One region of the Shewanella sp. P1-14-1 genome, then DNA from elsewhere that is predicted to be linked to it. Evidence: predicted binding sites of a transcription regulator. Region 1 holds the regulator's gene; the other holds the start of a gene.
The links. Region 1 encodes LexA, which represses DNA repair genes until DNA is damaged. Its sites were predicted from a motif close to TACTGTATNNNNATACAGTA; they were not measured.
Positions count from the first base shown of each region.

Region 1 (16,490 bases):
AACTAAAGCCACACCATGAAGTGCAACATCAACTCCAGAATCGACGAATGGCATACTGAATAAACTCATAGTGATTGCACCTCTTGTTAACTTAGATGCTGCGTAGTGTGCACCCAAACGACAAAACCACAACACAAAGTAACCATACGTATCAATTATCAATGTTTTTTGATATATATAGTTACTTAAATATCATCTACCGATCCTAAGCACTTAACGAGAAATTGACATGGCATTTGAAGTTTCATTTATTCGAGTTTGCTGTATTTTACCCGTGCTAAAAGGGGTTGAAGCCCACTATGGCATCACAGCAAAGGATCTATCGATCCCTCAAAGCTTGTTGAATGAGCCCATGACATTAATCCCTTTCTCGGAAGTATCAATGTGGCTGAGTAAGATTGAGCAATTATCGAATGTTCAAGATTATATGTTGACGCTCCAACACTACTTAACCGTCAACCAATTTAATATGCCTAACAACTGGTTCTTGGCGACTCCAGACTTGGCAATTACCTTTCGGCGCATTAACTATGCCATGGCTTGTTTTCATTCAGGTGCAAGTTACTACGGTGCTCAGTCGAATAAGATTATTAAATGGTGCTATCGCAATAACTATGTCAGCGGCAAAGCCAAATCCCATGACTCGCTCCGCATAGCCTTAACACTGCTAAATACCTGCAAGCACTTTTTAGGCAAAGACTTCACCCCGATTAAAGTGATGCTCAGTGGCCCCGCCATTAACCAACAGGAGAGCGAAGCAGTATTTGGAACCAAAGTGACCTGGAATGCGCCGCAAACCGAGATATGGCTTGATGTCGACTCCTTGATTAGCTCTGAACAACACTTTTTAGCTTCGCTATCCACCTCCCAACATATTCAGCGCAATAACAAAAGTAGTATTAGCCTCAATCAACTCGACTCATATTTAAATATGCCTCAACCCCATGACACGCCTAAAGTGCTTTATGAGCTGGTGAATTACATACGTTTTTATGGTTTACCCACATTAGATTCCCTTTCGGAATTATGTGGTTTTTCGAAACAACAATTACAGCGACGATTGCAGCGTAATGGCTTTAGTTTTACAGAGTTAATGCGCTATATCTTAGGAAATTTAGCAGTGAAATATATGCTTGAAGGCAAAGAGGTTAAAGAGATTTCGCAGCTACTTGGCTATGCCAGTGTTCGCAGCTTCAGTAAAAGTTTTAGGCGATTACATCATCAATCACCGACTCAGTACGTTGAAAAATTGCATCAAAAAAGCCCTCAATAGAGGGCTTTTTTAGATTATCAATATTGCGTATAGCTTATCGATAAACAGGTAATAAATCAGCCATTGCCAATAAGTGACAAGCTGCTGTTAGCACACCAAAAAGAATCACTACAACCACTAGCGGCGTACCACCAGGAACTCTAAAGCTATTCTCATCAGGGAACATTTTACGTGACTTATACGCCATCATCGCTGGCACAATAGCAGCCCAAATTGTCGCGGCAAGAGCGGCAAAACCAATAGCGATTAAAAAACCATCTGGGAATAATAAGCCTAAGATGGTTGGCGGTATAAAGGTCACTGCAGCGGTCTTGATTCGGCCATTAGCCGATTCATCAAAATCAAATAAGTCTGCTAAATAATCAAACAAGCCTAAGGTCACCCCTAAGAAAGATGACGCAACGGCCAAATTAGCAAACAAAGTTAACATGGTATTTAGCCAAGCACTGGACATCACATCTGACAATGCCGCAACCAATACGCCCATATTCCCACCTTGAGCGATAATATCGCTAAAATGACTACGAGGAATATTGCCCATGGTGGCAATTAACCAGCACGTGTAAATCACTAACGCGATAAAGGTACCGATACAAATCGCCTTGATAATCACATTAGGCTGCTTGCCATAATACTTAACTAAGCTTGGCACATTGCCGTGATAACCAAAGCTTGTCAGACCAAAAGGAATGGCAGCTAAAATATATGGAGCAAAACTCGCCTGTCCGTCAGGGACTAACAAGTTCACGGTTTCCACATCAATCAGCAAATTACCGACGGCTAAAAAGAAAGTAATGATCATCCCGCCAAGCATTACTGTCGTAATACGGTCGACCACTTTAGTGCTAATCATCACAATCGCAGCAAGCACAAGGGCAAAAACTAAGCCTGCAATACTTTGTGGTAAATGAATGCCCATACCTGACAAGGTGTGGTTCACAATAGAGCCACCACCACTGATATAAGCGTAAGTCAGAATATATAATACGAAGGTAATGGAAAGCCCATTAACTATCCGCCAGAATTGGCCTAATGTCACTTTGGTTAACGTGTCGAAACTGTCGCCAGGTTTAAAATGCAAGTTGGTTTCAAGTAGCATTAAGCCTGACACCAACATACAAAACCAAATACCGATTAGCATGGCAATGGAATAGCCAAACCACATACCAGCACTGACAACAGGAAGGGAAAACATACCGGCACCGACTGTGGTACCGGCAATAATCATAGCACCGCCTAATAATGATTTATTGTGCGGTTGTGATTGTGTTGAACTCATAAAGTTAGTGGTTACCCATGTTCCATAGTGACGCTATCTACTATGGTTTTACGAACAGATAAACGCAACATACCATTGGCATGGTCGCGAATTCGGATGACAGCAAACTGATTGTCATTACCCGACAAGTGCCCTAATTCTTTTAATTTTACACTCAAATTATTGTAGAGTTTTTTATCATAAAACTCTGGCGCAGTAATTCCGTGTAAAGCACCTAAACGCTGAGCTAATAAGTGGCTCGCGCTTTCTAGATCTGAACGTTCAATATCCGGTTTATAAGCCAATAAATTAAAGATAATCGCGTAACGTTGTAATGTCTCACTGACAGTTTCAGACAATAACATTAACTGGGTAATATTACTTTGATTGAGTTCAAACTCGTCTGTACCCGAAATAAGCTTTTGCTCAACAAATAAGTTTAATACGCTATCAATGTAAGCGGGTAAGTCTTCAATCCCCATAAACAACTCAGCTTTGAGTAGCGGGTAGAAGTCATTAACGATTTCATGAATTTTTTGACGATTAAACTCTTCGTATTGCACCAAGCAACTCGCAATTAACGAAGGAACTGCCATTAAATGGATGATGTTATTTCGGTAGTAGCTCATCGCAATTGCTGAAGACTCTTCAATCGCAATAATTTCACCAATTTGATCAGTGTGCGAAGTAAACTTTTTCAGTGATAGACATTGATCAACTAATTCACTAGCACTGCCTTGAGCTACTGAGGTGTAATCAGTGTAAGGTACTTCTTTCATCAATTTAAGATATAAATCTAGCTGACGTTCCAGCTCTGTGCGCTCTAATGCATTTTGTTCAGCGGCTAATAACACCATACTGGTTAACGTAACAGAGCTCGCAGCTGCTGCACTGTTAATGTTGGTCATCACTTTATTGGCTAATTGATTAACCGCAGGCGTTAACCACGTTGGTTTTTGCTCAGGATCTTTAGCCACTTCTTCACGCCAATCTGGCGACTGCTGATTTAAGAACTGCTGTACGTTAATTGGCTCACCAAAGTTAACGTAACCTTGTCCAAAGTTACCCAACTTACGCAATGCACCAAATACTTGCCATACAGATTCTTTTTGCTTTTTCTTACCGCTTAATTCTTTATGATAAGTCGACACTTCCATGACATGATCGTAGCCAAGATACACTGGCACTAAGGTCACAGGACGCTCGATACCCCGCAATACGCTGTTTACCGTCATGGCTAGCATGCCCGTTTTAGGAGCAAGTAGACGACCAGTACGTGAACGACCACCCTCAGTGAAATACTCAACTGAATAGCCTTTAGCAAATAGTTGATCTAAATACTCTCTGAATACTGCGGTATAAAGCTTATTACCGTTAAAACTACGACGGATAAAGAAGGCACCACCACGGCGGAACATTGGACCTGCCGGCCAAAAGTTAAGATTAATCCCTGCCGCAATATGCGGTGGAACCATGCCTTGATAATAAAGAATATATGACAGTAATAAGTAATCCATATGGCTTCGATGACACGGCACATAAACGATTTCATGACCATCATGATGCAGTTTACGAACTTGCTCCGCACTCTTGATGCTAATACCACTGTATAACTTGTTCCAAAGCCAAGTTAAGAAACGCTCAGCAATACGAATCAAGTTATCCGAATAGTCTGCTGCGATTTCATCAAGGTACTCAATGGCTTTTTCACGTGCCTTTTCTTCGGGAATTTTTTTGTTAACGGCTTCTTCTTGAATGGCACGCTTGATGGATTCTGACTTTAACAGCGAATTGAACATCGCTTGACGATTAGGAAGCTGAGGCCCCGTCATCACTTTACGTTGACGGCGAAAATGCACACGAGCCACACGGATAAGCTTATGCGCAATACTGACATCTGTACCGTGTTCATCAGCCATATAACGCAGCGACATGGCATTAGAAAATTGAATGAAATTATGGCGACCTAAAAATAGAATCATTAACCATTTACGTAACCATGTTGGGTTTTCACGCTCAAAAACAGCAGCGGTCATGGTGTCATCTTCTTTACCTGGGATACGACCCCAATATAGGCTTACAGGCACAAGCTGGATGTCGAGTTCTTTGTTCTTTTGGTGTAATTCGAGCAACTTAGTAAAGTTTGCTACAAATTTATCGCTACTATGGCGCTTACCAAACAAGGGTTTACGCCCTTCCACACACACAATTCTAGGGGTATTGAAACCATCAACATCTAACCGTTCATACGGACTTGGCAAGTTATATTTAGCTGTCATTTCATGTAAGGCAGCAATATCACTCAGCGACTCCGTTTTCATCACATAGACCACTGGTTTGTCAGGATCTAAGTTAAGGTCAGCGAACGGATCCTCAGGCACAACAACACTGTGTACCATTAATTTCTGAATCCAACGTAATGATTTAGCAATGATAGAATCTGGTTTTAGCATGGGTCTTCGCATTATCAACAACGATTTATTGCGCATAGGATACCAGAATATCATTCAGTTACACTAACCTCGGTAAATCTAGTTAACATTTAAGTAGCAAGTTTTGTTGGTTCTAACATCAAGTATCAATCACTTAGTAAGTAGCAAAACATTTAGGTACAGTACTGTATAAATAGACGGTATCCAGTACTTTTTGGCTTATTCACTTGAGTCATCAATAATAAAACACACTAATTTACCGACGACCCACAAAAACAATAAACCACTGATTTTATTATCTTTAAATAACTAAAAACTTCGATAAAAATTCATATCTATTGCTTTATCAGCAAAAAATGTTGGTTAATACTTGCGCGACCAAAGATACTGTATATAATGACAGTCACTGTATAAAAAAACAGGAATCAACATGAGACCTTTAACGCCACGACAAGCTGAAATTCTAGAATTAATTAAATGCAATATTGCCGAGACAGGTATGCCACCAACTCGTGCAGAAATTGCCACTAGATTAGGCTTTAAAAGTGCTAATGCTGCAGAAGAACATTTAAAAGCACTCGCTAAAAAAGGTTGCATTGAAATTATTCCAGGTACCTCTCGCGGTATTCGTATGGTCCAAGAAGAAGAGGAAGTCGAAGAAGGCTTACCACTGATTGGTCAGGTTGCGGCTGGTGAACCAATTTTGGCGTTAGAACATGTTGAACAATACTTTCAAGTTGATCCTGAAATGTTTAAACCCAATGCTAATTTCTTACTACGTGTTCGTGGCGACAGTATGAAGGATATTGGCATTATTGAAGGTGACTTATTAGCGGTTCACAAAATGCAGCAAGCTAAAAATGGTCAAGTCGTTGTTGCCCGTGTTGATGATGATGTCACCGTGAAGCGTTTTGAAAAGAAAGGCAACGTTGTTTATCTGCATGCAGAAAACGAGCAGTACTCGCCGATAAAAGTCGATTTAACATGCCAAAGCCTTACGATTGAAGGGCTCGCTGTTGGCGTTATCCGTAATGGAGGTTGGTTATGAACACATTAATAGGTAATGCACCACGTCACCCAGGTTTATGGATGGACATGGCATCAGCAGCTGCGCCAGTAAAGCAAGGTATCGAAACCAAACAAACAGCTAACCAAGGGTTAACTGAATTAACTCAGCTATGCGGCCAGTTAGCCGTATTAAGTCAACAAGGGCGATGGATTGTACTGATTAATCCACCTCACATTGGTTACAAACAAATTCTAGCGAACGCCAATGTCAGAATGGACCGTGTATTACTGGTTCACACTAAAGATGAAGTCGAAACACTGTGGGCAATGGAAAAAGCACTCACAAGTGGTACATCCAGCGCAGTGATTACATGGACAACCCCATTAGATGCTCGTGATAATCGTCGCATTCAATTAGTCGCTAAAAGCGCCTTAGCGCAAGGTGTCATTATTGAAGATGTAAATACTCACTTACGTGATGACCAATTAAACGCCAGTAATCCTGTGACTGCAACTCAATTGAATTTATCTGCATTTCACTAAAGTCTATTTGCTAAAAAAGCCCTTCATTTCGGTGACGGGCTTTTTTTTGCGCCTTTTTTCAGCAAATTAGATGATAAAGTGATCTTGATCAATATTTAATCTCCAAGTAATGTAGTTAACAAGGGAGTAACATTTATTGACCTCTCTTAGTGGTAAAAATGAACATAAGTGATAAAACGCTGTAAAGATTGTGCTGGTACCATGCGGTATAGAAAGCCTTGAATAAAAAGCGTCAATTTAAGAATTGAAAAGTTCAGTATTAGGTACAAGTGTGGCCACCAAAACCCAATAGAATAATCGAGTATTAATACTCACTGCCACCGTGTACTTTGAAGTGATCAAACTTTTTCGGGAATAGAAAAGTTTGCATAGAGCAGAGTATTACTGTGTGACTTTTCCTTGTTGTTATTGCAAATCGCAATTGGCAGAGGAGTAGTCTTGTGAAGCGATTGTTGTATGGATTAATGGTGCTGTTTTTTGCAGTGCCACTTGCAGCGGCTGATATGCCGCTTAACATGACCCAAGGGGTAACAGAGATCAGTGGTAAGGTTTACGACCTCCATATGATCATTCTTTATATCTGTTGTGCTATTGGTGTTGTGGTATTTGGAATCATGATTTACTCCATGATTTATCATAGAAAATCAAAGGGTGCAGTACCTGCTGATTTCCATGATAGTACCAAAGTGGAAATAGCATGGACTGTCGTGCCGTTTCTTATCCTCATTGGTATGGCAATTCCTGCCACAAAAACCCTCATTGCTATGGAAGACCCAAGTGATGCGGAGTTAACTATTAAAGTAACCGGCTCTCAATGGAAATGGCATTACAGCTATTTTAATGAAGACGTCGAGTTTTACAGTTTACTTTCCACCCCTGCCGATCAAATTACTGGGACAGAAACGAAAACTGAAACTTACCTACTTGAAGTCGATAAGCCCCTCGTTCTGCCAATCAATCGTAAAGTACGCTTTTTAATGACTTCAGATGATGTGATTCACTCTTGGTGGGTTCCTGCATTTGCGGTGAAAAAAGATGCTAACCCAGGTTTTATTAATGAAGCTTGGACCAAGATTGATAAGGTTGGTACCTACCGAGGTCAATGTGCTGAGTTGTGTGGTAAAGACCACGGATTCATGCCGGTGGTAGTTGAAGCCGTTTCTGAAGCAGACTTTGAGCAATGGCTAAAAGATCAAAAACAACTAACTGCTGATGCAAAAGCCGCGGCCGAAGCGTCACTGTCGCAAACCCTGACCTTTGATGAGTTGATGGCTCAAGGTGAACAAGTTTACATGGGCCGATGCGCCGCTTGTCACCAACCAAATGGTGCAGGACTACCTGGTGTATTCCCGTCTCTTATCGGCAGCCCAATCATTAAAGGGTCAGTTGCTGGCCACATTGATATTGTCGTCAACGGCCAGCCTGGTACTGCCATGCAAGCCTTCGCGAAACAGCTTACTGCAACAGAAATTGCAGCTGTTGTGACCTACGAGCGAAACGCTTGGGGTAATGATTCTGGTGATGTGGTTCAAGCTGCAGATGTGAACTCTGGTGGGGCACCTAGCGATGCAAGTGATAAGCCAACGCCTGTTACTTTGCCTGCTGAGTTACCAGCGACACAACCTGAGGTAGAACAAGTGGTTGCTGACGTCGTTGAAGAAGCAACGCCTGACGTTGTTATGGATGACTTATCTATGGATGAGCTGATGGCAATGGGTGAGCAAGTTTACCTCAGCAGCTGTGCTGCATGTCACCAAGCCGCTGGTACAGGTTTACCTGGCGCATTCCCTGCGTTAGTGGGCAGTCCGTTAGTCATGGGCCCTGTTGAAGGACACCTTGAAGTGGTTATCAATGGCCAACCTGGTACAGCAATGCAAGGATTTAGCTCCATACTCTCACCTCAGCAACTCGCAGCTGTTGTGACGTATGAGCGAAATGCTTGGGGAAATAATACTGGTGATGCTGTTCAAGCCACCGATGTTGTTGGTCATGGAAAGTAAGGGATACAGATGAGCACAATTACACAAGATACTACCCCAGCTCATGATGAACATTCTCATGACGGCCATGATGATCACCATCATGGCGCGCCAAAAGGCATCATGCGCTGGATATTAACCACTAACCATAAAGACATTGGTTCTATGTATTTATGGTTCAGTTTTATTATGTTCCTCACTGGTGGTGCGATGGCAATGGTCATTCGCGCAGAGCTATTTCAGCCAGGCTTACAGTTAGTTGACCCTAACTTCTTTAACCAAATGACCACAGTACATGGTCTTATTATGGTATTTGGTGCCGTCATGCCCGCCTTCACAGGGTTAGCCAACTGGCTGATCCCAATGATGATTGGTGCACCTGATATGGCACTGCCTCGAATGAATAACTGGAGCTTTTGGATCTTACCATTTGCCTTCGCGATTCTGTTGAGTTCGCTGTTTATGGAAGGCGGCGGCCCTAACTTTGGCTGGACTTTCTATGCACCGCTATCAACTACCTATAGCCCTGATAGCACTGCACTATTTGTTTTCTCGGTGCATATCATGGGGATCAGTTCGATTATGGGCGCAATTAACGTGGTCGTGACCATTGTTAATATGCGTGCACCAGGCATGACTTGGATGAAGTTGCCATTATTTGTATGGACATGGCTAATTACTGCATTCTTGCTGATTGCAGTGATGCCCGTACTTGCAGGTGCGGTTACCATGGTATTAACCGATAAATACTTTGGTACCAGTTTCTTTGATGCCGCAGGTGGCGGTGATCCCGTCATGTTCCAGCATATTTTCTGGTTCTTCGGTCACCCTGAAGTCTACATCATGATTTTGCCATCGTTCGGGATTATCTCGGCCATTATTCCCACCTTTAGTCGTAAAAAGTTGTTTGGTTACGCTTCGATGGTTTACGCCACGTCCAGTATTGCGATTTTATCCTTCTTGGTTTGGGCGCATCACATGTTTACCACAGGGATGCCAGTATTTGCTGAACTGTTTTTCATGTACTGCACCATGTTAATTGCGGTGCCGACAGGGGTAAAAGTATTTAACTGGGTAGCAACGATGTGGCGTGGTTCAATCACGTTCGAAACCCCTATGTTATTTGCGATTGCCTTTATTATTCTCTTTACCATTGGTGGTTTTTCAGGATTGATGCTGGCGATAACACCTGCTGATTTCCAATACCATGATACTTATTTCGTGGTGGCGCATTTCCACTATGTACTGGTGACTGGAGCGGTGTTCTCTATTATGGCTGCTGCCTATTATTGGTTACCAAAATGGACTGGCCATATGTATAGCGAAACCCTAGGGCGCTGGCATTTTTGGTGTAGCGTGATTTCAGTCAATGTGCTGTTTTTCCCGATGCACTTTTTAGGATTAGCAGGCATGCCTCGCCGAATTCCAGATTACGCCATTCAATTTGCTGATATTAATCAAATTGTCTCAATCGGCGGGTTCGCATTTGGCTTATCACAGCTAATTTTCTTAGCCGTAGTGATTAAATGTGTCAAAGGTGGCGAGAAAGCGGCTGATAAACCTTGGGAAGGCGCTGAAGGACTGGAGTGGACCATTGCCAGTCCAGCACCTTACCACTCATTCACCACACCACCAGAGGTGAAGTGATATGAGCCAGCCAACAAAATCAAACCGTAACTTACTTATAGGTCTGGTATTAGGATCAATAGGTATGTTCGGCTTTGGTTTTGCGCTGGTACCGCTTTATGACGTGCTTTGCGAGACCTTAGGCATTAACGGAAAGCCTCAAGGTACAGCAAGTCGTTATGAAGCGGTGGTCGTTGATAAAGAACGCACCATTACTATTGAATTTATCGCCCAAGTGCAAGGCAGTATGCCATGGGAGTTTGGCCCCAAAGTGAACCGAATACAGGTTCATCCAGGAGAGCTAACTCGCACTGCATTTTTAGCAAAAAACCTTTCTGCTAAACCTCTTGTAGGCCAAGCGATACCCTCGGTATCGCCTGGCCAAGGCGCTGCATATTTCAATAAAACGGAATGCTTCTGTTTTAATCAACAGCCCCTAGCTGCAAAGGCTAATGCTGAACTGCCATTAATCTTTTATGTGGATCCTGACTTACCCGATTCCATTAAAACTTTGACTCTCTCTTATACCCTCTATGACATCACAGACAAACAAACTGCGGCCATAGAGCAAGGAGCAGCAAGATGACAACAAAACATGAAACTTATTACGTGCCAGCGCAAAGTGCCTGGCCCATCATTGGCGCTATTGGGTTATTCCTAATTGCTTTTGGCGCAGGTTCGTACGTACAACAACTCGCCACCGAAGAAACATCGGGCGGCTATATCCTCGTGGCTGGTATCGCAGTCATCATTTTTATGCTGTTTGGTTGGTTTAAAAACGTCATTGATGAATCAATGTCTGGCTTATATTCAGCGCAAATGGATCGTTCTTTTAGACAAGGAATGAGCTGGTTTATTTTCTCTGAAATTATGTTCTTCGGCGCCTTCTTTGGCGCACTATTTTACGCACGAATGGTCGCTATTCCGTGGTTAGGTGGTGCTTCAAACAATGCCATGACCCATGAAGTGCTTTGGCCGACTTTTGAGGCCATGTGGCCACTCACTAAAACACCTGATGGCACTACGACTGAAGCGATGCCTTGGACAGGGTTACCCCTATACAACACCCTGATATTACTCGCATCGTCAGTCACTTTACACTTTGCCCATGTGTCTCTTGAAAAGTCTAAGCGTGGGGCATTAAAAGTCTGGTTAGGACTAACCATCTTATTGGGTATTGGCTTCTTATTTTTACAAGTTGAAGAATATATTCATGCCTATCAAGAAATGGGATTGACACTATCATCAGGGATCTACGGTAACACTTTCTTCTTACTGACGGGTTTTCACGGTATGCACGTCACATTGGGGACTGTGTTCTTGATTATTCTGTTCTTTAGGGTGCTCAAAGGCCACTTTACCCCTGAGAGTCATTTTGCCTTCCAGTCTGGTAGTTGGTACTGGCATTTTGTCGACGTAGTCTGGTTATGCTTATTTATTTTTGTCTACGTCATTTAAGAGTATGGCTCACCTCTACAGAGGCGAGCTAATACGGCCTAGGGTTAGGTGTTACCCAGCCTAATCCTAGGGCCAGCAACAATAACAACATCACCACAGCTGAAAAGATAACGCGTCGCCCCAAATATTGACTCATTGGCTGTTTGTTTTCAGCTTTAACCATAATAAACAAGGCTCTAGCTAAATTAAATAATATGAATACAAGCAGTAGTACTAATACAAGCTTGAAAATAACTAAGGTATCTAACGCTGCCATGGGCTCTCCTTTGCGAGTCTGGCGACTATCTACTGGGTTATTGCTGCTTGTTACTGTGAGTGTGTTTTCTATTTTGGTCAAGTTAGGTTTATGGCAACTCGATAGAGCGGAGTACAAACAAGCATGGCAAACCACGCTAGCTGAACGACAAGCCGCCAGCGCATTGGATTACCAAAGTTTACTTAATTTAGCTAACAATGACCCTGTGACAGGTTACCGATTAACTGTCGATACCATCGCAGTCAGCGAACAAATTTTATTACTTGATAATCAAGTTCATAACGGTCAAGTGGGTTATCTCGCATATCAATTGGTCAAGGTGTCTGAGTCACAACCTTGGTTAATGGTTGAACTAGGGTTTGTTGGCGCCAATAAAGACAGACGTATTCTGCCAGCACTGACTCCCATGCCTAATCAGCCATATGAGTTAACAGGGCGGGTCTATCAAAAGCAAACAAACCCATTAAGCGAAGCGCTATATGCCGAAACATTTTCAATGAATAACCATGAAGTGATTCGGTTTCAAAATTTAAACCTTGTGGCCTTAGCAGAGAAAGTAGGCCACGAACTGGCACCGGCAGTATTGCAGCCAGATGTGACTCCAACAATGACATTAGCAAAACCTTGGACACCCATTCCCTTATCAGCACAGAAACACCAAGGGTATGCATTGCAATGGTTCACCATGGCAGCGGTTTTTTTAGGGCTCATGCTATGGATTGGTTTTAAAACGTTGAAGAAATCACCACACCCTATAACAAAATAAGTCGTAACAAGAGGAGCAAGTATGAACTCCCCAGCAAAACCAAAGAGCAACAAGACGCTTTATATACTGCTGTTGGTATTTATTCTACCCGTAGCTATGGCCAAACTCGTGCTCAGTATGGATCTTTATAATGGTGCAGCGACCAATAAAGGCCAACTGATTTCGCCTTCAATAAGCTATCAGAGCTTATCAATGGACAACCCTCAGCCTCAGTCGTGGCAGTTACTTTATCTACTGCCAAAACAATGCCTTGAGCAATGCCAACAACGTTTATACGTTTTGCATCAAAGTCATGTGGCATTGGGTAAACATCAAGATCGTGTCAGCCCTATTGTTTTGTTACAAGACGGCAGTGACACCCAAATTTTAGCCAGTTTAAATGTGCCTTTTGCAACCGCTCAAGCCAGCCCACAGCTAACTTCAATGATGGAAAAGCAACAGCTTATTATTGTTGATCCCCTCGGTAGCTTAGTCATGCAATATCCAGGTATTGCTGGCGAAGAAGAGAATATTGCGCAAGGTAAATCCATGATCAGCGACTTGCGCAAAATGCTCAAATTGTCGAGGGTCGGTTAATGAACATCAAAACCTTACTCAAATTCACTTTGGTGTTTACCTTTGCCGTGATCTTAATGGGCGCTTATACCCGTTTATCTGATGCCGGCTTAGGTTGCCCTGACTGGCCCGGCTGTTATGGCCATATTGGCGTACCAAGTGACTCCGCCGCATTAGCCAAAGTCGAAGAAAATTTCCCTAACCAAACCGTCGAGCCTAAAAAAGCATGGCTCGAAATGATTCACCGCTATATTGCAGGAGCCCTAGGACTTTTAGTATTAACCATTTTAATTGTGTGCTTGAAGCGTGCAGATGCACCTAAAAAACTGCCGATATTTATTTCAGCCTTAATACTATTTCAAGCCGCACTCGGGATGTGGACTGTTACCATGAAGCTAATGCCCATTATCGTAATGGGTCATTTAATTGGTGGATTCAGTTTATTTTCGTTACTGCTATTACTCTATCTTAGAACCAAACCTTTGCGGATCCCAGGTGGTGATGCCTACGCCAGAAAGCTTGCACCGCTTGCTATGGTCAGCATGCTAGTACTGATATTACAAATCATACTGGGTGGCTGGACCTCATCAAACTACGCCGCATTAGCCTGCACAACTTTACCGATATGTGAAGGCAATTGGATGGATAACTTAGCGTTTGCCAAAGCATTTTCGCCATTTCAAGGCGATCACCCTAGCTTTGAATTTGGCGTATTAGAATACCCCGCCCGCATGACTATTCATGTAACCCATCGAATTTGGGGCATTATCACTGCCGCTTGTTTATGTTGGCTGGCCTTTAAATTACTAAAAGCACAGTCATCAGTGATGCGTAAAAGTGCTTGGTTGTTGTTCGCACTCGTCGTAATCCAAGTGGGATTAGGCATTAGCAATATTGTTATGCACCTGCCGCTTGGTATTGCGGTTTCACATAATGGCGGCGCAGCATTATTACTGCTAACCGTTATTTTCATTAACTATGCGCTGTGGCGTAAAGCTTAAGCAAGGATTCTATTATGGCTAAATCACTTTCACTGTCCGCAAGCGCAACGAAAACCAACACTAGCCCACTACAGTGGCGCGCTTATTTTGAAATGACCAAACCCAAGGTGGTCGCACTGATGCTGCTAACAGTGCTGGTCGGTATGTGTCTTGCGCTCCCCGGCGCTGTTCCACTTCAACCGCTTATTTTTGGCATGATTGGCATCGCCATGATGGCAGGTGCTGCAGCGGCCTATAACCACCTTATCGATCGCCGTATTGATGGCTTAATGGCGCGTACCTACAACCGCCCTTTACCTAAAGGCAAAGTATCAGCAATCAAAGCCATGACCTTCGCCACTTCAATCGGCTTAGGTGGGTTCATTATTCTGTATGCGTTGGTTAACCCGCTAACCGCATGGCTAACATTCGCCAGTTTAATTGGTTACGCAGTGGTCTACACCGCATATTTAAAGCGTGCCACACCGCAAAATATCGTCATTGGCGGATTAGCTGGCGCCATGCCACCATTACTAGGCTGGACAGCGGTCACCAACGAGTTACATGGTAATGCCCTGCTTTTAGTGATCATCATCTTCACTTGGACACCACCACACTTCTGGGCGTTAGCGATTCACCGTAAAAAAGAATACGCCAAAGTCGACGTGCCGATGTTGCCCGTCACCCATGGTGTAGAGTTCACTAAAACTTGCATATTGCTTTACACCTTATTACTGGCCATCGCATGTTTATTACCTGTGTTAGTGGGCATGTGTGGACCTGTTTATTTAGTCGGTTCAACTTTATTAAGTTGTGGGTTTATCTATAAAGCTTGGCAATTAAAGTTCCATGACAAACCAGGTCTGGCAATGGATGTATTCAAGTTCTCTATTTACCACTTAATGATTTTATTCTTAGTGCTATTAGTTGATCACTACTTGTGGGTCTAAGTTATGGGCTTAAGTTATGCACATAGCAATAACCAATGCTGTAATGAATAAACGGGGAGTGACCGATTGAAAAAAATCCTTTTATTAGCCGTCATCATGTTGGGCTTAGGCGTTGCGGTTGCAGCGCTATTCCCTCGCCAATCAGCAAATACGGCTTTGATGACTCAGGTGCCTGACTTATCCCTTCAAAGTAGTTATCTTTTTGATAACCCAAGACCACTGGCACCGTTTACCCTGCATGATCAGTTGGGCAATGAGTTTGGCAATCAACAATTACTCGGTAAGTGGAGTTTACTGTTTGTCGGTTTTACCTCTTGCCCAGATGTGTGCCCAACAACGTTGAATAAACTCAATGCCGCTTATGCTGAACTGCAATCAGTATCAGAAGATATTCAGGTGGTGTTTGTATCAGTTGATCCAGACAGAGACACGCAAACAAAGCGCTTAGATTACATCAATTTTTTTAATCGAGACTTTAAAGCTGTCACAGCTGACCACACTCAACTGTTCCCGTTCACCCGTGATTTAGGTTTCGCCTATGCCATGGTAGGTGACGGCGCTGATTATCAGGTAGACCACAGTGCCAGCTATGTTTTAGTGTCGCCTAAAGGGGAAAAGTTTGCGGTGTTTAAACCCAAACAACAACCAGGAAAGATCCCACAGATTTTGAATAAAGAGCTGGTTGCTGATTTGAAATTGATTATTGAAAGTGCATAGTGTTTTTTGATTAGAAATTGAATTATGACAAAGCCTCAATAAGAAAATATTGAGGCTTTTTAATGATCGAGAGTTGGCGCTGTGTAGGTAATTAAACAAGTAAGTTAAAATAGCCTTTTCTTAAATTTATTCTGACCAGACCATACTTATTCACTTTGGCTTATTAAATGCTAACCAGCTTTTTTTGATGCGAGCCTGTTGACCATATCAACTAAATTAGTAGGTCCTGCATCCTCTTTTACCATGCCGCTAGTGCTAGGGCGAAAAAGTGTTTGTAAAATTAGTTGTTTATCTTCATCTTTCGGACCATGACCTTTGCGACTTAATGCTAAGTATGTATGCATCATGGTGCGTCTCTCTTGTGCATCAGTTGAAAGGTGCATATGAGACATAAAAATATTCGCTAGTATTTTAACGATCCAAATTCCAAAGGTAGTAAGCACAGCCACGGTAACGAGTTTACTAATCTTAATATCAGCAAAGCTTTGGTCTAATACATTGTTTGAAAAAATTACTAACCCTATAACAACAAACAGAACAGCTATTACCAAGGTAATACCAAAGACTTTCATTTTTCCTTCGTGCTGTTTTTGTTGAATTCCCCAGTATTTTACTGAAGCGTGCAACGCCAATTTATCATCATATGTGCTAGTTAACCTTTCAAGATCATTTCTTGCTTCATCATATGT
Region 1 covers NZ_LKTL01000019.1:95,725-112,214, forward strand. The annotation lists gene AN944_RS14705 (hypothetical protein) at 1-69, opposite strand, end outside; gene AN944_RS14710 (helix-turn-helix domain-containing protein) at 230-1,273, shown strand; gene mtr (tryptophan permease) at 1,308-2,552, opposite strand; gene plsB (glycerol-3-phosphate 1-O-acyltransferase PlsB) at 2,564-4,984, opposite strand; gene lexA (transcriptional repressor LexA) at 5,394-6,011, shown strand; gene AN944_RS14730 (cell division inhibitor SulA) at 6,008-6,514, shown strand; gene coxB (cytochrome c oxidase subunit II) at 6,955-8,514, shown strand; gene ctaD (cytochrome c oxidase subunit I) at 8,524-10,140, shown strand; gene AN944_RS14745 (cytochrome c oxidase assembly protein) at 10,142-10,705, shown strand; gene AN944_RS14750 (cytochrome c oxidase subunit 3) at 10,702-11,577, shown strand; gene AN944_RS14755 (DUF2909 family protein) at 11,606-11,833, opposite strand; gene AN944_RS14760 (SURF1 family protein) at 11,832-12,599, shown strand; gene AN944_RS14765 (hypothetical protein) at 12,621-13,175, shown strand; gene AN944_RS14770 (heme A synthase) at 13,175-14,155, shown strand; gene cyoE (heme o synthase) at 14,170-15,084, shown strand; gene AN944_RS14780 (SCO family protein) at 15,181-15,801, shown strand; gene AN944_RS14785 (DUF6161 domain-containing protein) at 15,972-16,490, opposite strand, start outside.

Region 2 (16,490 bases), on a different contig from region 1:
GTCTGCCATGTAGTCGTATTTATCTAGAGTGTCGATTGCTTTATCAATTGTAATTGAATAGCTACCATCTTTATTGTCAACGAAGCAATCTTCACATTCACTTTTACTACCGTCAAAGTAGCTAGAGCCTGTGAAGTAACCATCGCCTTTGTCTTTATTGAAGTAACTTAACCAAATTTGTCTATCGACACTTGGATTAACAATTTCGTCTTCACCTGGTTCATTTGCAGAACCAACTCGTCCGAAAGATATCGTGGCGATATCAGCAAGTGTTAGGCCTGTAAGAGCAACACCGTTTGCATCAGCTAATTTAAAATCAACAGTTAGAAATTGATTTTCATCAACGCTTGCTGTGGTAATTGTACTCGTTAACGCTGAAACAGAACCAACTGGTTTGCCTACAACACCGTCTTCACCATCACTACCGTCGGTACCGTCACTGCCACAACCGGATAAAGCGAAGGCTATTAAGCCAGCACTAAATACCGCTTTAGCAGTAGTATTGAAATTGAATTTTTTCATCATTGTTCCCTGCAAGAGATTTTTATTCGTACTTGATTCTTCATCATAAAATCAAGTGTATGGATATTATCCAAGCTTTTAATAAGCCTCTTTATTTTATTCACTTAGTTCTATAATCACTGTGATTAAGATCTTAGTATGCCTAAAGAGGTATTTTGAAATCTGCAATTTGCAAGTTGGCATATTGAAAATGTTATGCCGGCGGGAGTGTTATTGCTCATCCGTTGCAATATTGTAGTTTTTCAGTGTTTTATTAAGCTGTTAGGAATACTCAATTTCAGTAAGCATAACGAATAAATCCATTATTCAATGTACCATCACATACATTACTTACGTCTAAAATTGCCATTACTAATAATAGGTCTTTTAGTTAAAAAATGTATGCATAATCAGGTGATTTTTGGCTGATTTTAATGGTCAATTACAAGCTTTTTAAGGAAATTGTGATGCAGATCTCATATTTGTTGCGCGATTAATAATGAGCGGCCAAATCAATAGACTTTTGAAATGAATTTAGTATTGAAATTTAAAGTTATTGCATAAACATGCATTTACCTTAGTTGTGATAAATTATGTGCAAATTGGGCAATGATTGTGCAAACAGTCATGTTCATATCGAATGAGCCATAATTTCGCTTGATCATGGCAGGGGCTTAGGGGATAATCCTGCCGTTCACATTAAAAGAAGCGTTTAATGTGAAATCTATGGTGACCTTAGGGTCCCCTCGCAATGATAACTTGTGAACTCGGCCAGGCCCGGAAGGGAGCAACCGCAGCAGGTGACTCATGTGCCGAGGTGTGGCTCTAGGGGAACCTCCAAATCCTCTCTTTATTATCTTCTTTATTACGTTTTATCTTTTACTAGCCAGTTTATAATCGGTTTTTAATATTTGTATCTATTAACACCAATTATGTGTTTTCTACGCTTGGTAATGCTGCAACTTTAGCTTTTGCTTCAGCCTCTTCTTCGGCTAAACGTCTTTTTAAGTTCGATTTTAAAAATTCTCTAGACTTCTCTAATGCGACCTGTATTTCTTTTTTCATATTTTGAAGTTCATTATAATCTTCAAAAAAATACGTATCGACTAGATGTCTGATATAGCGAACAGGCAACTGATTTAACGTCACGCAGCATAAGTCGGCAAGGTATTCTTCTGGCAGTTCCTCCATTAACCCTTCATCTCTTAATATTTCCATTAATAAGACTTCATAATAATTGCGAATATCAACCTGCATAATTTACTCCGATGGCGCTACTTTTATATCAGTTTGCAACTAGATTGAGTTGGCTGCAATAAAAAGTTGGCTATGGCGTTGGGTTAATTCAGTTTCATCGCGGCTATAACCACCACCGATAACTGCCGCGATTGGGATTTGAGCCTTTTTTGCTGTAGATAAAATTATTGTATCTCTAGCTAAAATTCCAGCGGTTGAAATGTTGAGATAGCCTAGATCATCGTTAATGTGGATATCTACGCCTGCATCATAAAGGATTAAATCTGGTTGATGGATATTAATAAGGTAGGGAACAACTTCTGTTATTGTCTCGATAAATTGATCATCACTGGTATATTTGTGAAATTCAACATCGTGATCTGATTTTGCTTTTCGCGCTGGGAAGTTTTTAAGGCAATGAAATGAGCAAGTAACAATATTAGTATTATTACTGGCTAATGTGGCAGTGCCGTCTCCTTGGTGTACATCACAGTCAATGATTAACACTTTACTGGCTTTACCTGAATTGATCATAGTCGATGCGGCTAATATCAAATCGTTGAAAATACAGAAGCCACTACCGAAATCTTGGTGGGCATGATGGTAACCACCACTTAAGTGTAAAGCGACGCCATTTTCGATTGCCAATTTCGCGCAAAGTACAGTGCCATTAACTGCATGTAAGGTTCTGTCTACTAATGATTCACTCCAAGGGAAACCAATCCGCCTCATTTGTTTTGTATCGAGTGTGTTAGCTAAAAAGCCATCTACATAATCGGGATCATGAACTTGTTTTAGTTGGTCTATGCAAATTTTAGTAGGAGAGTGAAAGTCTTTTGTATTGGCTATACCGCTTGAAATTAAATATTGCTGCAATAATTGATATTTCGTGGTTGGAAAACGGTGCGCACTCGGTAACACCAGCTTAGAGTAGCTGGTGTGATAAACAAGTGGTATGCCCAAATGTAAAACCGAAAGCGCAGAGGGTATGAAAAAAAGTTATAGCTGTTTAATCGCCCAGCTCATAAATTCTTTACGAGTTTCTTCATCAGCTTGAAGCCACCAATATTGAAGCATTTGCTCAGGATGTGTTCCTGTTTGGCTATTGGCGTTAACTTTTGTACTGCTTGTTTTAGTCGTGTTAACTTCATTTGCACTAGTGGCTACAGCAGGTGCCGTTGCTGCAACAGTCGCACTAGGTGCAACTTTAGCGACAGGTAAAGATTTTGTATTACTATCCGTTGCTGAAGCAGACAAGGTATCAATATCTTCGCCTTGATTACCGTTGAACAAATTGGAAATAAAACTACTCTCTTTATATTCTGTTTGAGTTACTGTATATGATACTGCGCCGTTATCTTTTCGAGAAATTACTACTTGAGGGTCTTTGGCAAAGGCTTTAGGCTTTTTGACATAGTCGCCGTCGATAGGCTTTAACTGATACTCGTAATCGCCATCAACCTTGATATCGATAATAAATGGTGAAGATTTAATAAAACTCTGGCTATCACTGAAATCATCATCAACCATATCATGATAACGAATTGCAATTTTGTGCTGGCCGTTATCTAACTCAAGGTTAGTTTTATGCGAGAACATATTGGTATCAATTTCTTTGCCGTCTAAAGCAAGATATTCAAAAGACATAGGAATGGAGAGATTTGCTGCAATAACAGAAGTTGAAGTGACAAAAGCCAGTAATGTCGCACTCAGCGGCAGTGTAAATTTCATTGTTGCTCCTTAACGATTTGTATTTCGATTCGGTCGTTCAAACATTTGAATCCTATCTTCAATATAGCTAATTGCTTGACGGCACTTTCCTAATCTGCGGTGCAGAGAAAGGATTTCATTTTGTATCGTGATTTTGTCAGCACTGTGACAGTTTGCAAGCTTAGTTTCCATTTCTGCAATTTTTTGTTCAAAAGTTGTAGCCCAATTCAAATGTTTATTAAGCTCTTGGTAAATCTGGTGGCTATTTTTCATCACATTGTTAGCTATCCATGCAAATCCACTGTCGGCATGTTGCTGCTGTTGTTTCTTCGCATATCTAGCACGGTTGTTGGCACGTTTTTGTTCAGCTGTTTTTACATTAATATTGGTCGTCACTAAAGCTCGCCGTAATGCAGTAAAGCGGTCTTGTATTCTTTGGCAACTTAACTCGATAATTTTGATGTCTAATTTTAGAGAAAGTTGCTTTTCTAATTGAACAATATCTTTTTTAAGTTGTTGGATACAGGGTGTGAGCTGAGCACCTTGCTGAATAAATAATTGCGAATTAAATCTTTCAATGTCTTGCAGCATTTTCTTCTGTTGTGTAGGCAATTGCTGGTCATGATTTAACGCATCTCGTTCAAGTGTATTGATCTGCTGCTTTAATTGATGAATTAGTTGATTTGTATTTCTCATAACCATGCTGTCCAAGCAAGATTAGCTGCAATTGCTAGTACGACAATAATAAAGAGTGGTTTGACAAAGGGAATTCCGAATCGTATTGCTGATTTCGCGCCAATGAATGAGCCCGCCATCATACACACCCCCATCCATAGACCCAGTATCCAGTCAACTTCACCTAAAAGGGCAAAAATAACGAGTGCAGTGACATTACTGACAAACGTCATGACCCTAGCAAGGGCGCAACTGTTTAATAAAGGTAGCTTGTGCAGCCTGATACTACTTACTGTCCAAAAGGCACCAATGCCAGGACCAGCAAAACCATCATAGCAACCTAGTAGAGTCCCTTGAGCTGCTTGTTTCGTTTTACACGGCGATTGGGTGGGCGCTACAGAAATATTATCTCCCATTGCTTTTGGACTGAGTAAGGTATAAAACGCGATGCTGATGATAACCAATGGAAGAATTTTTTCGAGCCAAGCGGCGTCGATTAAATACACTAAAATGCTGCCTAATACTGCACCTATAAAAGTGGTAATAAAGGCGGTTCGCCAAAATCTAAGTTTGATGAGTTGCTGCTTATAATAAGTATATCCTGCGGTCAATGAGCCGAAACATGCTGCCAGCTTATTTGTGCCTAAGGCTAAATGAGGCGGAATGCCCATAGTCAGTAGTGCGGGAATTGATAACAATCCACCACCTCCTACTACGGCATCAATAAAACCAGCGACTAATCCAATAACAGCCAAAAACGCCCAATGGCTAGGATCTAACAGAAATTCCAAATAAATACCTATTCTATAACTTTACGAAATGGCGGAAGGGCATCAAGTAATGATTTACCATAACGCTTAGTAATAAGACGCCTATCTAAAATGGTGACGCGACCATAATCATCTTCTTTACGGAGTAATCTACCACAACTTTGGATCAATTTGCGTGATGCATCTGGAATGGTGAGCTGTAAAAATGGATTACCACCTTTACTCTTAATGTATTCTGCATGCGCTTGTTCAACTGGTGAAGTTGGCACTGCAAAGGGTAATTTGGTAATAATCAGATTGGTAAGGTAATCACCGGGTAAATCTAACCCCTCTGAAAAACTTCCTGTACCGAAAATAATACTGGGCTTACCTTGGTCACAGCGGAGCTTGTGTTGCTCTAAAATTTGTTGCCTTGGCATGGTTCCTTGCACAAACAGCTGGTCTTTGGCTATTTTACCATTGACCTTATCTGTTACTTTTTCCATTTGCCAATATGAGGCAAACAGTACTAATGTCGCCATTTCATCTTCTACGAGTGCGATAACTTGTTCTGCTAGTTCATCTGTAAAAGCATCTTCAGTGGGTTCATTTTCCATTTGTGGAATAAACAATGTCGCATTATTTTGATAATCAAAGGGTGATAACAAGGCTAAAAAACGACTACCATCATTTAGGGATAACCCGACTTGGTGAGCGAAATGATTGAAATTATTTAAGGCTCTTAATGTTGCGCTACACAATATAACGCCTGCAGCTTTTTGCCAGAGCATATGCTCAAGCATAAAACCGACCTCAATTGGAGATGCGCAAAATAGGTAATCTTGTTGTTTACCGGTAATGAGCTCTGCCCAGCGAGCCATTGGCGCCCCTTTTTTGGAATCCTCTTTTGCGAGCATTTTCCAGAGTTTTGCGAGATTTTCTAACCTTTGCAGTATAAAGCCGGCCTCTGATAAAGCAGCTTCTGATTGATGCTTTGGTAGTTCACCATCTTTGATTGCTTCATTCAGTACACTTTGGATCTTGGTAAATTGTTTTACTGCAAGATTTGATGTAGTTGCTAAGTTTTCTGCTTGTATTAGTAAAGATTCTGGAAGCTTGCCATTTTCGAATCGTAAACGCGTTTCTGGGTTGGCAAAAAGTTTAGGCTGTGTGTCGCAAAAATGGGCAACTTGATTAAGCTGAGTCACTAAATCGCCAATGTGATCGAGCATTGCTTGCACAGGGGCAATAATATGTGTGGTTTTAAGTTGATTTTGAAGTTTGGAGCAGGTCTTTGACGCCTTTTCAAGCCAATCACTCGCCCCCCTCAATGTTGCTTGAGCACTTGAAAAATCTCTTGCTACCGTCGGCAAGTGATGAGCCTCATCTATGACATAAAACATGTCTTCAGGTTCTGGCAAAATCACGCCACCGCCTAACTCTAGATCGGCAAACAGCAAACTGTGATTAACAATAAGTACATCCCAGGTCTCGACATCTTCACGAGCTTTATGAAAAGGGCAGTGATGATGGCTCGACATTTGGCGATGACAACTGTGCTTATCACAGCAAATTTGCTGCCATAAAAAGTCAGGAATAGGCTTTTTTAATGTATCAATCTCGCCGTTCCACTTATTGTCGTTAAAATCTTGATGTAGGGCTTTGAGGAGATCTATTTGACTTTGATCTGGTTTAGTTTGCCACATTGCCATCTGAGATGTGTCTTCAGGACCTATCATGGCAGCGAGTTTAGCTAAACATACGTAACGCTGGCGGCCTTTAACTAAACCGAATTTAAAATCAACGCCAGATTGTTGCAAAAAGAAAGGTAAATCCTTGTGCAATAACTGCTCCTGCAAGGCTACTGTTGCTGTCGCGATACAGACCTTTTTCTTACTTGCCAAAGCTAATGGAATCGTTCCGAGAATATAAGAAAGGGATTTACCAATACCGGTTCCTGCTTCACAAACCATAATGCGTCGTTGTTTATCATAGTCACCAGCTAGGGTTTTTGATATTTCTGCCACCATAAAGTTTTGCTCTCTGCGAGAACGAAAATTTGGCATCGCAGTCGCAATATCTTTATAGATAGTGCGGATCTGGGTTTTGATATGATCCGTTAGCATGTAGGGTCCATTAGCAATCTTTACTTACTAATTCTGTATTAGCTGTTATATGCTGTACATAATAACAGTGATTTTAGTTGTTCGAAATATATAATCTAGCTAAAAGCTAAGCGAAGACTTTTAGCGACAGGATTCAAATCGGATAATGAAGGGCTCGATCTTAGATGTTATGAATATCTATGGCTATGACCTTATTCAGTTAATCACACTCAATATGTAAAGTAATCTTGTTAATCCATGGACACTCAATTGCAAAAAAACACCCTAAAAGGGCTCGTACTCACCCGACACGCCATTTATCGACATGGCCGATTACTATTACAGTATTTTATAAAAACAGCTGACGGTCCTGCAATCATTGAGGTGGAGCAGTCTGATGTTATTTGCTTTTGTAAGCAGATAGATTCTGAGTTCATTTTAAGTCATTTTAGTACTGGTATAAGAATTGAGCCGGTAAGCCTCAAAAGTTTTAATTACGAGGATGTTTCGTGTGTTTATTTAAAATCAACAACGATGTTAAAACAGGTGCTGCGCATTGCTAATGACGCTGGTATTGAAATTTATGAAGCAGATATTAGACCTGAACAACGTTTTTTAATAGAAAGATTTATAGCATTACAAGCTGAATTTGCCTTTAATGCTCCTTTATCACAGCCGCCGTATAACACTGATAATCATCCAAGTACTCACACTTACTTAGCAAGCAAAGCCAGAAGAACAGAAGTTAATGTGCCTGTCTCAATGGTGTCTTTAGATTTTGAATGCAGCCCAACTGGTGAACTGTATTCTGTTGGTTTATATGGTTCACATTCAGCGCTAGATGAGCAAACCGACCTTTATCAGAAAGTCATCATGGTAGGAGAGTCTGAATCAATAGATAACAAAAAGTTTGATAGCGACAAATTAAGCGATGATGACATTCACTGGGTGAGCGATGAAGTCTCATTAATTAAAGCTCTGATAACTTGGTTCAAAGAGTATGACCCTGATGTCATTATTGGTTGGGCGGTGGTGTCCTTTGATTTGGCGCTACTTTATAAGCGTTGTCAAATACATCAAATAGCATTATTAATCGGTCGCGATGAACAAGCGCTGACTTGGAAGGTGGAAGATAAGTATCGTCCTGAGACACTATCGCTGCCTGGACGGGTTGTACTTGATGGTATTGATTGGATAAAAGCGGCTTTTTATCAATTCGAGCGTTATTCACTAGAGCATGTTTCTCAGCACTTATTAAACGAAGGCAAAGCCATTGATCATGTTGAAAATCGTGGGCAAGAAATATGTCACCTTTTTGAGCACAACAAACAAGCATTAGCTTTTTATAACTTAACCGATTGTAGGTTAGTGTGGGATATCTTTAAAAAGACCCAATTACTGGCTTTTGCATTAGAAAGAGCAAAATTAACGGGTCTTGAGTTTGGGCGAGTAGGTGCCTCGGTCGCTGCATTTAATAACTTGTACTTACCGCATCTTCATAGAAGTGGATTTGTTGCACCAGCGAGAGCGGCCAGCAATGGTTTAGAATCTCCAGGTGGCTATGTCATGGACTCCATTCCAGGCTTTTATAAAGATGTATTAGTCCTCGATTTTAAAAGTTTGTACCCTTCAATAATACGTACCTTCTTAATTGACCCTAAAAGTCTTGTTGAAGCAAAATTTAACCCTTTAGAAGATGATGTTGACGGCTTTTTGGAAGCTAAGTTTAATCGTCATAATGCAATTTTACCTGGTCTTATTGCTAGTCTTTCTCTGCAAAGAGAAAAAGCAAAACAAGATAATGATAAACCTCTTTCTCAAGCAATTAAAATTATCATGAACTCTTTATATGGCGTTTTAGGCTCAAAAGGGTGCGTTTTTCATGACGCTAAACTGGCAAGTTCTATCACAATGCGTGGCCATCAAATTATGAAACAAACGAAAGTTTGGATTGAAGAATTGGGTTATAAGGTTATTTATGGTGATACAGACTCAACATTTGTGTGGTTGGGTGAAAAGCATCAAGTAAAAGATATCAATAAGCTAGGAGAGCAACTAGCACATGATATGACAGTTAAGTGGCAACAGCGTTGTCTGGATGAATACGCTTTAACTAGTCATTTGGAGCTAGAATTCGAAAGTCATTTTAGTCAGTTTGTTATGCCAACCTTAAGAGGGTCAGAAGCTGGCAGTAAAAAGCGTTACGTCGGCGCATTAAAGGATGCCGAAGGGCAACTCTCTCTTACTTTCAAAGGAATGGAGCAAGTAAGAAGCGATTGGAGTCCGTTAGCGAGAAGGATCCAATACCATTTGTATTTTTTATTGTTTTCTAATGGTGATGTTAAATCTTATCTAAACGAGCAACTTGAGCAATTGGCTTTGGGTCAATTCGATAATGAGTTGATATTTAGAAAACGATTGAAACGTCATTTAGAAGAATATACCGCTAAATCCTCACCACACGTAAAAGCTGCCATTAGGCTTTGCCAGATCACAGGTGATAAGAATAAAGGTAGAAGAGGAGCGTTAATTGAGTACCGAATGACATTGAATGGTGCTCAGCCTATTACTGCTGTAAATGAGTCAATAGATTATGACTATTACATCGAAAAGCAGATAAAGCCGATAGCGGAGCCAGTTTTAGCCTTATTAGGGGAAGGGTTTGATAGTCTTAGTAGTCATCAGATAATGTTAATTTAGTGTTATTTGATATTGCGTTTGTGGTTATTCGTTACTATTTTTGAATAGTTTGGTAGTTGATTGTACTGTTTGATGTGTGCATTTAGTATATTCATACGGAAATTGCGCTCATTTCTTTGTTTCGTGATATTTCAGCATGCTAGCCTTTGTTGAAAGGATAATACAAACAAAATGGACTGTTACCAGCAACAATGATGAATTTAAAATGGGAAGGTTTAGCTCGATGAAAAAGACTTTAATCGCTTCGACACTAGCAGCAGTGATGTTCGTACCAACAGCTTCAGCAATTGAAATCTATAAAGATGACAAGAACTCAGTAGAAATTGGTGGCTTCATTGATGCACGTGTTTATCACGGTCAAGACACTACAGAAGTAGTCAATGGTGCATCACGCATTAACTTTGGTTTTGATCGCCAAATGGGCGATGGTTGGAATGCGTTTGCTAAACTAGAGTGGGGCGTAAATCCATTTGGTGACAGTGAAATTATTTATAACAATGACCAACTTTCTTATGAGAATGGTGACTTCTTATCGAACCGTTTAGGCTATGTAGGTGTAAACCATGATACATACGGTACGCTGACGATTGGTAAGCAATGGGGTGCTTGGTACGACGTCGTTTATAACACTAACTACGGTTTTGTTTGGGATGGTGATGCTTCTGGTACTTACACATATAACAAAGGTGATGGTTCTGTAAACGGTACAGGTCGTGGTGATAAAACGGTTCAATACCGTAATGCATTTGGTGACTTCAGCTTTGCAGTTCAAGCTCAGTTAAAACAAGATGAGTTTGACGTATTATCAGATGGAAGTATTGGTGACGAGCCAGTGGCTCCGTTAATCAGTGCTCAGCAAACTGTTGCGACAATTGAATATAACAACACTTATGGCTTAGCCCTTACTTACCAAGCTACCGATAATTTTGTTGTGACTGCCGGTGTGAACGTTGGTGAGTTCAAAGGTGAAACTGTCGAAAACGAAAAAATCGAAGAAACTGACATCATTTATGGCTTTGGTTTGACATATGGCGGTGGCTGGGATTCTGAAGGTTTATATGCTGCTGCAAACTACAGTAAACAAGAATTCCACGATACTGACAATTTAGGTCGCATAATTTCTGAAGCATATGGTGTTGAGACGTTAGTATCATACCGCTTTGATAACAACATCCGTGCATTTCTTTCATACAACATCTTAGATGCTGGTGACGAATATAAAGCAGAATACAACGGTGATACTTTCAAACGTCAATTCACGGTTGCTGGTTTGCATTACATCTGGGATGCAAACACTGTAATTTATATTGAAGGTCGTATTGATAGTAGTGACTTCAGTGGTAGTGAAGAAGCTGCTATGAAATTATCAGATGATGATGGTATCGGTTTCGGTATCAGATATACGCTTTAGAAGTTTAATCACTGATAAAAAGCACCCGAAAGGGTGCTTTTTTTTTGTTTAGAATAAAAAAGATGAAGTTAAATGTTAAAACTTTGTACCAATAAGTATGTGTTTCACCATTTAGAATGAAATGGGGCTGCTTAAATATTGTTCATTTGAAAACAAAATGTTAATAAACTTAGTTCTGATTGGTAATAAATAAAACTGTTATCTATCAATATCTTATGGTTTGTTGGTAGTTATATCATCTGATACTGTCCACTAAAATGGACAGATTAACTACCAATATCAAGTAAACTCTCGTTATGTTAATGAAACATATGTTGAATTAATGTTTCATTTGTGATTTTATTGCTCTTGAAATGTAGTAGCGGTGTAATTCGCACACATTCACCAGCTTGGTTTTACTGAGTTTGGAAAATAAGAAAGATATAAGTCCAGGGAGATTGACAATGCATAAGAATTTATTAGCTAAATCAGTGCGTCTAGCAATGATTAGCGGTGCGGCTGCGGCGGCATTCACCACACCAGTAGCATTTGCTGCTGAAGAAGGTGAAAAAGTTGAACGCATCGAAGTTACCGGTTCACGAATCAAACGTGTTGACATGGAAGGTGCTAACCCTGTCCAAGTTATTACGCGTGAAGATCTTGTTGAATCAGGTATTTCTAACATCGGTGATATCTTACAAGAAATTCCTGCAGTTGCTGGTGCAGCAACTAACACTGCTATTAACAACGGTGGTTCTGGTGCAGTACGTGTTTCTTTACGTGGTTTAGGTAGCGCAAGAACATTGGTACTTGTTAACGGCCGTCGTATGGTTAACTCAGGTACTGGTGCTAACGCATCTGCTGACTTAAGTACTATTCCTGTTGCAATCATTAAACGTGTTGAAGTGTTAAAAGACGGTGCTTCAGCTGTTTATGGTTCTGATGCAATTGCTGGTGTTGTAAACATCATCACTCGTAATGATTTTGAAGGTTTCGAAGCTAACGTTTCTTATGACGGTTCTACTGAGAACTGGGATGGCGAAACTAAAACTGTAGATTTCACAGTTGGTGTAAGTAGTGACAAAGCAAATGCGGTAGTAAGTGCATATTACACAGAGCAAACAGAGCAAATGTCTGGTGACCGTGATTGGTCAGCTTTTGAATATGACTTAAACCCAGCCACTGGCGAGTTAGATAAAGGCGGTTCTTCTGCGCCACCATGGGGTCGTTATAACGGCGTAAATAATGGCATTGATGACGCAACTTGTAATTCATTTACTCATGGCGCAGCAAATGGCCCAGGTCAATCTGACCCTTCTGATTTCACAAACCCTACAGGATATGATTGCTGGGATTGGGATAAAGATACTTATAACTATGCACCTGCAAACTATCACTTAACGCCTCAAGAGCGTTACGGTATGTATGCATCTGCTGAATATCGCTTTAATGATTCTGTGCGTTTCTTCTCTGAAGTCTCATTTAACCGTCGTACATCTAAAACTAAACTTGCTCCATTACCATTAGCACCTCTTGCATTCTTCGGTTGGACAGATGCAACTTATTCTGCTGACAACTATTGGAACCAACAGTTAGGTCCTAAGAATGACAATGGCGAGACAGTTGATATTGCTGATTGGCGTCGTCGTATGGTTGAAACTGGTGGACGTGATTCAACATTCGAAGTTGATACTGTACGTGGTGTATTTGGTATCGCTGGTGAGTTTGCTGACACTTGGGGTTATGAAGTGTCTTACGTTTACGGTCAAAACTCATCTAGCACAGCCGGTGCAGGTGGTGTTAACTTTGAAAAAGTTAGCTTAGCTGTAGGTCCATCGTTTATGGATGCAAATGGCGATATTGTTTGTGGTACTGCTGATGCTCCTATCGCTGATTGTGTTTCTTTAAATACATTTGGTATTCCAGGTACAGATACTCAAGTATCTCAAGAAATGCTTGATTATATTACGTTCGAAGCACATGACTTAGGTTCTAATGAACAAACAGTGTTAAGTGCTAGTGTATTTGGTGATGCATTCGAGCTTCCTGCTGGTCCAGTAGGTATGGTATTTGGTGCTGAGCACCGTGAAGAGGAAGGCGCAGATTTACCAGATGCATTAATTGCACTTGGTATTACTAGTGGTTCAAGCCGCCAAAAAACTCAAGGTAGCTACGAAGTTGATGAGCTTTATGCAGAAATGAACTTCCCATTACTATCTGGTGTAGTTGGTGCTGAAAGCTTAGAAATTGACGGTGCTATCCGTTATTCTGATTACAGTACATTTGGTGACACAACTAACTATAAACTTGGTCTTCGTTGGCTTCCTATTGATGGATTAATGTTCCGTGGTACTGTTTCTACAGCATTCCGTGCACCATCTACGAGTGAGTTGTTCGCTGGTAACTCTGATAACAGTCCTTTAGTTTCAGATAAGTGTGCTACAAATCCAACTCCTTTCTGTATCGCTGATGGCGTTCCAGCAGGCGGTTTTGAGCCTATTGGTGACCAATTATCTTCAACTCTAGGTGGTAATGAAGATTTAACACCTGAAGAGGCAGATACTGTAACTATCGGTGCTGTTTGGAGCCCAAGTTTTGTTGATAATTTATCATTTACGCTTGATTACTGGGATATCGATTTAGATAACGCAATTTCTACAATTGGTGAACAGTTAATTTTAGATAAATGTGCTGAAGAAGGTACTTACTGTGACTTAATTACTCGTTATGGACCTGAATTCCCAGGTTTATATGGTAACTCAAGTGATATTGATAATCGTAACATTAACGTGGGTGGAGTACATTCATCAGGTTATGATTTCAATGCTCAATACAGTATTGAAACTGGTATCGGTGATTTAAGCTTCGTTCTAGATACTACATACTATGACACATACGAAATCACTCAAGCTGATGGTTCAACGATTGAAAACGCTGGTTGGTTCCGTCGTACAAGTGGTGATGGTAACTTCCCTGAGTGGAAAACTAACTTCAACATTAACTTAGCACAAGATAACTGGTCAGCTAACTGGAAGATCCGTTACATTGGTGAAGCATTAGAGCCATTTGATGCTAACAATGATGGTTCTACAGATCTTGATGATTTAAGTGATTCTCGTACAGTTGATAGTCAAACGGTACATGATGCACGCTTTACTTATTACTTTGATAACGTAAGTACTACTATTGGAGTCAGCAACGTATTTGACCAAGACCCACCATATGCGGCGACTGGTTTCAATGACAATACTGACCCACGTACATATGCTACAACTGGTAGACACTTGTACTTAGGTGTTGGCGTTAAGTTCTAAAATTAGTTTTTAAATAAATTTAGTAAGTAAATCTGATAGACATGGTTTGAAAAAACCATGTCTTTTTTCAATTTAATGGAGTAAATCATGGATAAATTTACAGCTTTAATCTTGTTGATTTTATTATCTGGCTGCGCAGCACAGAATACTGATGATACCGTCAGTTACAATGATGAAGACTTAATATGTGAATATGTAGCGAAAACAGGGAGTAATTTGAAAAGAAAAACTTGTATGACGCGCGAGTTATCAGACGAACTTAGAAAAGAGAGTGAACAAGATTTACGAGAAGCATGGAGAAAAGGGCAAACACAAGCTCATACTAATATATGATCAATCATTTTTTTGACAAAAATCCTAATACGATCTCGTATTGGGATTTTTTGTTTTTATATTTATATTAGTTTTATTCTATTTTAGATGAACTTAGTTATTTACCTTATAAATTAAATGACTTATTTTTTTTGATAAAATTCAAGCTAGTCACCAAGATTCCAACTCTATTTCAGTCTCACTTTGCTTAAAAATACAACGTTCGACTAATCAAGAGCGTTTAACACGTCTTTCCAGTAGTTTTTGATGTTCTCAAATGTTGACACAGGTCAACATTTTGTGAAATGATGCGAGCGGGTCTATGCCTTAGCAGGTATAGAATAGGGAAGAAAAAACTAACAATCACAAGAGAAAGATAGACTTAGCAGTATCAGTCAGGATTAACAATATAATCCTAGTTGTTACTCATTAGTTAAGCTTTCTAAATCACTATAAATTGGTTGGGAACTATGTCCAAGGTAAGCAATAGAACAAAAATCGCTACTGCACTTGTTGGCGCGCTTGCATTAGCTAGCAGCAACTTCGTGATTGCAGATCCTCTAAGCGATGTACAAAAAGCTGATAGCAAAATTCATGCTGATGCAGCTGCATCTCAAAACAAAGTAGATAAATATTTTGATCAAGCACAAGACATGCTTTTCGAGTATGGCTCAGTAGCTGACGAACGTGAATCACTAAAATCTTACAACGATTACGTTGCAGGCTTAGTTGCAGACCAAGAAGCAACAATGAAACTGATCCAAGACGATATCGACGGTGTTGATGCTCTTAGACAAGGTGTTGTTCCTTTAATGTTTAAAATGGTTGAAGCATTAGAGCAATTTATTGCTTTAGACTTGCCATTCAATCAAGACGCACGTGAAGCTCGTGTTCAACGCTTAAAAGATACTCTTAACAGCGCTGAAGTAACACTAGCTGAAAAATATCGTCTAATTCTTGACGCATATAACATTGAACGTGAATACGGTTCAAAGTTAATTGCTGAAACAGGTCAATTAGAGCTAGATGGCAAAGAAGTCTTAGTAGATTTCTTAAACTTTGGCCGTGTTAGCTTATATGCGCAAAGCCAAGACCAAAAGTCGGCTTGGATGTATAACGAAGAATCTAAAAGCTGGGATAAGTTAGAAGATAGCTATCTTCGTAACTTAAGCAAAGCAATTAAACAGGCTCGTGGACAAGGTGCTCCTGATCTATTCGCCTTACCAATCCCTGCTGCGGAGGCTGCGCAATAATGAAAAAGTTTATTACTACAGCAATCGTTGCTGCAACTTTGTCTCTAACTTCAGGAATGGTTAGTGCTGCTGATGCACCAAAGACGATTGACCAATTATTAAAACAAGTACAAACAGATCGTGCTAACGCGAATAAGACTAACAAAAAGCGTGAAGCTGAATTTTTAAATGAGCGTGGCGATAAAGCCGCTCTTTTAAAGCGTGAAAAAGCGGCTTTAGCTGCTGAAGTTCAACGTGGTAAAGATTTAGCTCAAGCTTTCACTGACAACGAACGTAAAATCGCTCAGTTAGAAGAAGATCGTAAAATTGCTTCTGGTGACTTAGGTGAAATGTTCGGTGTTGTTAAAGGTGAAGCTGGTGATTTCGCAGGTAAGTTAGTTGCTTCTAACATTACTGCTCAGTTCCCAGGCCGTGACGCATTTATTGCTGAACTAGGTGCTCGTAAAGAACTTCCAAAAATTGACGAGTTAGAGCAATTCTGGGAAGCACAACTTTTTGAAATGGTTGAATCTGGCAAAGTTGTTAATTTCGACGCTGAAGTAACA
Region 2 covers NZ_LKTL01000007.1:144,788-161,277, reverse strand. The annotation lists gene AN944_RS07130 (OmcA/MtrC family decaheme c-type cytochrome) at 1-522, opposite strand, end outside; RNA gene ffs (signal recognition particle sRNA small type) at 1,237-1,333, shown strand; gene AN944_RS07125 (late competence development ComFB family protein) at 1,432-1,758, opposite strand; gene AN944_RS07120 (histone deacetylase) at 1,798-2,700, opposite strand; gene AN944_RS07115 (DUF2057 domain-containing protein) at 2,737-3,468, opposite strand; gene AN944_RS07110 (primosomal replication protein) at 3,478-4,143, opposite strand; gene AN944_RS07105 (TSUP family transporter) at 4,140-4,913, opposite strand; gene dinG (ATP-dependent DNA helicase DinG) at 4,922-6,997, opposite strand; gene AN944_RS07095 (DNA polymerase II) at 7,247-9,676, shown strand; gene AN944_RS07090 (porin) at 9,900-11,087, shown strand; gene AN944_RS07085 (TonB-dependent receptor) at 11,531-14,380, shown strand; gene AN944_RS07080 (hypothetical protein) at 14,468-14,713, shown strand; gene AN944_RS07075 (DUF3450 domain-containing protein) at 15,163-15,945, shown strand; gene AN944_RS07070 (MotA/TolQ/ExbB proton channel family protein) at 15,945-16,490, shown strand, end outside.
Region 2: the regulator LexA is predicted to act here: its motif matches at 7,048-7,067, upstream of dinG (ATP-dependent DNA helicase DinG).